DNA from 2 places in the Roseibium sp. HPY-6 genome. Region 1 is predicted to be linked to the other one. Evidence: predicted binding sites of a transcription regulator. Region 1 holds the regulator's gene; the other holds the start of a gene.

Region 1 (3,998 bases):
CGAGGTTCTGGAGCTTTCTGACCGGCCCAATGGCAAAAGGTTGCTCATACAGATTGAAACCATCAATGACCGTGCGCTCGAAGAAATTGTGTTTCCGTCAAGAGTGCGCCTGCGCGTTCCTGGAGACACAAAAATTGGTGTTGGAGACAGGATCAAAACAAGGGCACGCCTTTTTCCACCGGCGGGGCCGGTTGCTCCTGGAGGATATGATTTTTCATTCCGAGCCTATTTCATGCAACTCGGCGCGACGGGTTTCAGTTTCGGGCCGCCGGAAGTTCTACCAGCACAAGATGTTGCGATTGGGCCGCATCCAGATACGTGGATCCAGGCAATCAGAGATCGCATAGCAACGAAAATACGCGCCAGTCTGCCTGATGATCAGGAAGCGGCTCTCATCGTCGCGCTGCTTGTCGGTGATCGCGGAGGAATAAACGGGCTCCAGCAGGAGAATCTCAGAGCTGCAGGGCTTGCGCACATTCTTGCAATATCGGGTCTTCACATGGCCCTTTTTGCAGGCGGAACTTACGCTGCCGCGCTCTTCCTATTCGCTTTGCTTCCACCTTTGGCGCTGCGATTTCCCATTCACAAATTCGCAGCCATTGCAGCTCTTTCCGCAGCCTTCTTCTATTTGCTCATTTCTGGGGGCTCTGTCGCAACGCAGCGGTCCTTCCTGATGATCTCGCTCGTCTTTCTCGGCATTCTTGTCGGGCGCCGCGGCCTGACGGTGCGCAGTGTCGCGTTTGCTGGTCTTGTCCTCCTTGTTTTAGCGCCGGAGCGTTTGTTTTACCCGGGGTTCCAGATGTCGTTTGCGGCGGTGATCTGTCTCATTGCTGTTTATGAGACGTGGCGGGACCGCGTTGAACCACTCGCAGCCGGGCAAAGATACCGCAAAACGCTTTCCGGCAAGATTGCCCTGTTCGTGGGCCGGTGGATGACAGGGCTTTTGATAACGGCGCTAGTAGCTGGGGTCGCAACCGGCATTATCGCCGCGCACCATTTTGGCCGCATTGCGCCCTACGGGTTGATTGGAAACATGCTTGGAATGCCTGTCTTCACGCTGCTTGTCATGCCGATGGGTGTTCTGTCCCTGGTACTCATGCCTCTAGGGCTGGCCGCAATTCCTCTCGCAATCATGTCCTTTGGCCTCACACTCTTGCTTGAAATCGCGGCCTTCGTGGCAGAGCTCGACGGTGGTATCGGTGCGATCGGTCAGTTGACCGCAGTCGAAACCATCGCATTTTGCGCAGCCCTGTTCGCGGCGTTGTTGCTGCGGGGCAAGTGGCGGTTCAGCGCGGTTCTTCCGCTTGTTGTTGGAGGCGTGCTCTTGCACTTGTCACCTCCGCCCGACATTCAGATTTCCGCCTCTGGCGGTCGCATCGCGGCACGTGATGCCGGCGGGAACTTAAACTGGAATGGCGCGCGAGGTTCTTTCCAGACAGACATCTGGTATCAGGCAGAGGGTATAACGGGTGACGCGGTCAAGTCGCGCAAGATGAAGTCGCCACAAAGAGTATGTGATCCAAGCGGGTGCGTCATCAAAGCTTTTGAAAAACGGCCGTTCGAACCAAAGGGATCCTTCCCCGACAGACCGTTTTACATCGCCATGCCAAAGTCATTGGATGCTCTTGTCATGGATTGCCGTTATGCCGATCTTATCGTAAGCGACTTAGTCGTGCCAGGTGTGTGCGGTGCAAGCCTCGTGATCGATCGCGAGGTGCGTGAGCGACGAGGCGCAATCTCCTTGTGGTTATCTCGTCAGGTGAATTCCGACCGAGCCATTCAGGAAAACAATAGATTGCGACTACCCTCTGAGGAGAAGGCTGCGGCGCCCCAGATCGACGCGATCCAATATGCCATACCGATCATACCGAGGCCCTGGCACAAGAAAGGTGAGGTCACGCGCGCGAGCCTGCGATAGATGCCATAAACAGCCCGCGGTCCCTTGAGATGCCCGGTCATGGATCAGACCTGCTCACTAACATCAAGGCGGGTCCGCAGTGCTGCGCATTTATGCGTCAGTATTGGCGGAAGAGGGCAACCAGGCGCCCCTGAACACGCACTCTGCCAGGTCCGAAGATGCGCGTCTCATATGCAGGATTGGCCGCTTCAAGAGCGATGGATGCGCCTTTCTTGCGCAAGCGCTTAAGCGTGGCCTCTTCCTCGTCAACCAGTGCCACGACAATATCGCCGCTGTCGGCGCTTTCTGTCCTGCGTATCAGGACCGTATCACCGTCCAGAATTCCAGCCTCAATCATGGAGTCGCCGCGCACTTCCAGGGCATAGTGTTCGCCTTTACCCAGAAGCTCAGGCGGTACGGAGATTGAATGGCTGTGGGTCTGGATAGCTTCAATCGGAACACCCGCCGCAATGCGTCCCATAACCGGGATCTCCGTTCCCTGATGCACCGGCTCAGGAGCAGGGGCAGGGCGAGGGGCTTCAGGTTTCCCGAGTGATCCCTCGATGACTTCGGGTGAAAAACTGCCCCGCGGTCGCGGAGTGCCCAAACCAGGTGCGATGGAGTCGGGAAGGCGCACAACTTCCATTGCGCGGGCACGGTTCGGCAGCCGCCTTATGAAGCCGCGTTCCTCGAGCGCCGTGATCAATCGGTGGATACCGGATTTGGAACGAAGGTCCAAAGCGTCTTTCATTTCATCAAAAGACGGTGGAACACCGGTTTCCTTGAGTCTCTCGTGAATGAACATGAGCAGTTCATACTGCTTGCGCGTGAGCATTTTTGGCTTCCCCTGACCACAGAACAGGCTGGTACAAATCGAGAACAATCTACCTGTTCCTATTGTGTTCTGCAAGGGTAAATGTTCTCTTACTGTTCTTTTTGGACGGCGCTCTCTCCCAAAAGCTACTGATTTCTTTCGGACTTTAGCTTCGTGACACCAGGAGCAGTTCGCAGGTGACGAGTGTCGGTGCACCGCCTTCAAGAACGTTTCCCTGATGAAGACGGCCTTCCAGATCGATGCACCGAATCGGTATTTTCCGTTCCCCGTTACTCTGCCGTCCGCCACCAGGCTGGAGCAGGATCTCGGAGATCAGGCCGGTCATGGGTTCACCGTCCATGAAAGTTGCTCCCGCGAGACTTCCAAGACCCGACACTTCAAACGTTTCGCTATCCAGCTGCTGAGCCAGATCAGATACGCTTGCAGCAAGATCCTCAAAAGGTGCCAGCGTGGTGATCAGCGCGTTGGCTATATCTGATTTGACGCGATTTTCCTGCCTGACCCTGTAAAGCGTGAACTCAGTCTCCGGGTCTTCCTCGGCAACGTAAGACGCACCGGTTAACCCCCAGCCGCTGATCAGGCTCGCCTGATCCACAATGAGTGTGTCCGGCAGCAAATGCCCCAGGTGTTCAGCGTTTTTGTTGGTCCAGTACGCGTGAACATGTGCGAACCAACGACCATCTCGACGGCCCAGTATGGCGACGCCTTCCTGCAGGGTTGCAGATTCGCAATGCTGAGTGTCGCTGTACCATGCGACGTGCCGGTCATCGATCGCTCGGTCCGGCATCACGTACTCAAACGACTTCAGTCTGAGACCGGACAAGTCCAGCATCGCAGAAGAGAAGCCTTCGCGTTCAGCCCAATCTCCCAAAGCGCCGAGCAATGATTGTCCTGCCGAAAGCTGCAGATCAATTCGCGTCGCGTTGCAACGTGCGAAGGGGCGTCTTGTCTTGTTCGGCGGTCCCGGGTGCCGGATCTCGGCAAGGCTGTTTGGTGGCGGCCGTCTCATAAGAGGCCTTCTTCGACGAGATATTCCCGAACGAGCTTCTTGGTGATCTTTCCATAGGCACTGGTTGGCATCGTTTCGATGAAAAGGTACCTGGCCGGCATCTTGTAGCGGGCGATCTTGCCGGAAAGGTAACTCATCAGTTCATCTTGCAGGCCGTGATCTTCGCCTGTCGCAACACAAACCGCCAGTCCTGTCTCGCCCCACTGCGGGTCCGGGATGCCAAGGATAGCGACTTCCGAAATCCCAGGGTGCGTCAA
Region 2 (3,998 bases), 1.0 Mb from region 1:
GGGACCATAGCCGCCGCCCGCATAACCACCATAGCTGGACGACGGTTCCGCAATCTCGACATGGTCGACGGGAAGCTCGTCCAGAAACCGCGAAGGAACCGTGGATTGCCACAACCCGTGGATCCGCCTGTTGGAAGCGAAATAAAGCTTGGCCCGCTTCTTTGCTCTTGTGATCCCGACATATGCGAGCCGACGCTCTTCTTCCAAACCCGCACGGCCACTTTCATCGAGCGCACGCTGGTGGGGAAAGAGCCCCTCTTCCCACCCGGGCAGGAAAACCGTATCGAACTCAAGCCCCTTGGCCTGGTGCAGTGTCATAACCGAAACCGCGTCATTGGCGTCGGCACTGTCCCGATCCATCACCAGCGATATGTGCTCCAGAAATCCAGCCAAGGACTCAAACTCTTCCATTGAGCGCACGAGTTCTTTCAGGTTGTCGAGCCGCCCGGGCGCGTCGGCGGACCTGTCCAACCGCCACATCTCCGTGTATCCGCTCTCGTCGAGAATAATCTCGGCCAGTTCGATATGGCTGAGCTGGCCAAGCTGGCGCCGCCAGCGTTCAAAATTGTCGAGCACATTCTTCAAAGCATTGCGTGGCTTGGGCTTCAGCTCCTCCGTATCGATCAGTTGCTGCGCTGCCTGCATCAGGGGAATACGGTCTGCTCTTGCAAGGCCGTGCACCAGTTTCAAGGTCGCATCGCCAAGTCCGCGTTTCGGTGTGTTGACGATACGCTCGAAGGCAAGATCGTCGGCCGGCTGCACCACGCAGCGGAAATAGGCAAGCGCGTCACGGATTTCCATGCGTTCGTAAAAGCGGGGACCGCCGATGACCCGGTAATTCAGCCCCAGCGTGACAAATCTTTCTTCGAACTCGCGCAGCTGGAACGACGCACGCACGAGCACAGCCATGTCGTTCAGCGCATGCCCCTTGCTTTGCAGCGCTTCAATCTCGTCTCCGATCGTCCGGGCTTCCTCTTCAGAATCCCAGACGGACCCAACGGAGACCAGATCGTGATCGGGTTCTTCGAAGTCTGTGAAAAGTGTTTTCCCGAGCCTGTCCTGGTTGAACGAAATCAGATGGGAAGCCGCCGCCAGAATGTGGCTCGTCGAGCGGTAGTTACGCTCCAGTCGGATGACCACGGCACCCTTGAAGTCATGTTCGAAGCGCAGGATGTTGTCGACTTCAGCACCACGCCAGCCATAGATCGACTGATCGTCATCACCAACGCAGCACACGTTCGGATTGGCCTGTGCCAGAAGGCGCAGCCAAAGATACTGGGCAATATTGGTATCCTGGTATTCATCCACCAGCATGTAGCGGAACCGGCGCTGATATTCCTTCAGAACATCGGGCTGCGTTTTGAAAAGCGTGATGACATGCAATAGCAAGTCACCGAAATCGGCCGCGTTCAGGATTGAAAGCCGTTCCTGATACTCTTCGTAGAGCCTCCGTCCCTTGCCATTGGCAAAGGCCCGGGCTTCTCCCTCCGGCACCTGCTCCGGGGTCAGCGCCCGGTTTTTCCACCCGTCGAGAATGCCGGCAAAGGTTTTGGCAGTCCACCGCTTGTCGTCGAGGCCTTCGGCCTGGATGATCTGCTTGATAAGTCGTATCTGATCATCCGTATCCAGGATCGTGAAGCTGGATTTCAGGCCGACGAGTTCAGCGTGTTTTCTGAGGATTTTTACGCAAATGGAGTGGAACGTACCCAGCCAGGCCATGCCTTCCACGTTGCCGCCGACGAATTTCGCGATGCGTTCCTTCATCTCGCGCGACGCTTTGTTTGTGAAGGTCACGGCGAGGATTTCATTCTGCCGGGCGCGGCCTGTTGCCAGAAGGTGAGCGATGCGTGTCGTCAGAACGCGGGTTTTGCCCGTCCCTGCCCCGGCCAGCACCAGTACCGGGCCCTCCGTTGTTTCAACGGCAAGTCTTTGTTCCGGATTGAGACCGGTCAGATAATCCGGTGCCTGGCGTGCTGCCATGGCCCGCGCGGCAATGCCGCCCTGCGGACGCGGCGGCGCAGGCGCCGGCTCGGCGCGCGTTGCGGCCGGCTCAAAGGGATCGTCGTAGGAGTCGTCATACCCGCCCGGGTCTGCCATGGTGTGCTGGTCCAGTTGCGTAAAAGCTTCAAGACCCAAAGGTCTTAGCAGTGAAGAACAATATAGCAACAAAGTGTTTCTGGCGAGGCGTGAAAACACCTTTAGATGGGGACAAGGAAAGGTGCATGAACCCCGAGATTTATCGCTTCCGGGAACTTAAACTGATTGACCTGATGCGACCTGTTTCAGCGCGCCATACCAGCAAGATCAATGTTCCAGCAATCGACGAAGTCTGTGAACTCTACCGCCACCGGGACTACTGGATCCCGGTCTTGACGCTACGCGTCAAACCGGGATGACAAGCAATCCGGACATGCGCGAGAGAATCTCACTGTCGTCATCCCTGCGAAGGCAGGGATCCGGTAAACCCACCTTGTTGTCCATACCAAAAACGCTGCGGCGTACTGGTTCCTGGCTCGCGCTGCGCTGCGTCCCTGACGACAACTGAAACGAAAACCGCCCTCCATTGCCGTCCCGGACTTGATCCGGGACCTGCTCTCAGCACTAGCTTAACCCCGGCTCAAGGCCGGGGCGGCTCCCCTTGAGCACTTTGTCATCCCTGCGCAGGCAGGGATCCAGCATTCACCGCCGCCTGCGTCTCCAATCACTGCAGGGAGGACTGGGTTCCGGTCTTGCCGCTAAGCGCAAACCGGGATGACAAGCAAAGCACGCATGCGCGAGAGAATCTCACTGTTGTCATCCCTGCGCAGGCAGGGATCCAGTAACCGCCGCCGACTGCGGACCCTATCGCCGCAGGGAGGACTGGGTCCCGGTCTTGCCGCTCCGCGCCAAACTGGGATGACAAGCAAACCCGCACACGCCCGGAAAGCCTAACTGTTGTCATCCCTGCGCAGGCAGGGATCCAGTATTCACCGACGCCTGCGGACCCTGTCACCACATGGACTGCTGGATCCTAGTCACTCCGCTCTGCAGCAGACCGGTTGGACAACACGGACTAGGTAAGCTTGGGAAAAAGGTCGTCCCAGTTGGGATTGCGCTCTTCGATCATTCGGGTTTTCCAGGCCCGCTTCCACCGCTTGATTTGCTTCTCGCGCTTGATCGCCTGTTCAATGTCTTCGTGAACTTCGTAGTAGACCAGAAGGCCCACTTTGTATTTTGCCGTAAAAGCGCAGCCGAGGCCTACCTTGTGCAGACTGACGCGGCCCAACAAATCGTTGGTCACGCCGACATAAAGCGTTCCACCCAATTTGCTTGCAAGGATGTAGACATAATATTGCTGATCCAAGTGCACAATGAACTTCCACAACTCTGAAATGAAAAAAGCACATTACCCCAACTTGCCATCCCAGCGAAATCAGAGAACCGGCAATCGCAAGTGCCCACGGACCCTATCACTTCAGAGAGTACTGGATCCCGGTCTTGACGCTAAACGTCAAACCGGGATGACAAACGCTTTGTTTGTGCGTGGGAATTCCCCAACTTGTCATCCCTGCGAAGGCAGGGATCCAGTAACCGCCGGCGCCTGCGGCCCCGGCCACCACCGGGAGTACTGGATCCCGGCCTTGACGCTGCGCGCCAAGCCGGGATGACAAGCAAACCCGCACGCGCGCGGGAAAAATTTCTCTGTTGTCATCCCTGCGGAGTCAGGGATCCAGTGATCGCCGCCGACTGCGGACCCTTTGACCGCAGGGGTTGCTGGTTCCCGGTCAGTTCGCTACGCGCCAAACCGGGAGGGCAAGGCGCACCGGCGGGGGTTTGCGTCTGGGGAGCCACTCAATCCCTCAGAAAGCAAAAATCCCGGTCTGCCAATGCATGGCAAACCGGGATTTTCGGAGGGTGTTTCAGATGAAACCGGAACCGGCTTATGCAGCTTCCTCGTCCCGCACTTCCTCAAGGAAAGTGTTGACGGCCTCGGAGAGGTGGGATGCGACCTGGCCGAG

What was found. The regulator LexA, encoded in region 1, represses DNA repair genes until DNA is damaged. The targets are predictions, from matches to a motif close to TGTTCNNNNTGTGTTCNG.
Region 2: ABVF61_RS04895 (UvrD-helicase domain-containing protein) is a predicted target of LexA. The motif match lies at 2,151-2,168, and genes of this name have one in related genera.

The regions. Positions count from the first base shown of each region.
Region 1 covers NZ_JBEWCD010000001.1:7,990-11,987, reverse strand. Annotated here, with positions in the region: gene ABVF61_RS00045 (ComEC/Rec2 family competence protein) at 1-1,918, shown strand, start outside; gene lexA (transcriptional repressor LexA) at 2,016-2,732, opposite strand; gene ABVF61_RS00035 (hypothetical protein) at 2,878-3,741, opposite strand; gene ABVF61_RS00030 (acyl-CoA synthetase) at 3,738-3,998, opposite strand, start outside.
Region 2 covers NZ_JBEWCD010000001.1:1,021,590-1,025,587, forward strand. Annotated here, with positions in the region: gene ABVF61_RS04895 (UvrD-helicase domain-containing protein) at 1-2,097, opposite strand, end outside; gene ABVF61_RS04900 (hypothetical protein) at 2,223-2,396, shown strand; gene ABVF61_RS04905 (GIY-YIG nuclease family protein) at 3,053-3,349, opposite strand; gene ABVF61_RS04910 (methyl-accepting chemotaxis protein) at 3,921-3,998, opposite strand, start outside.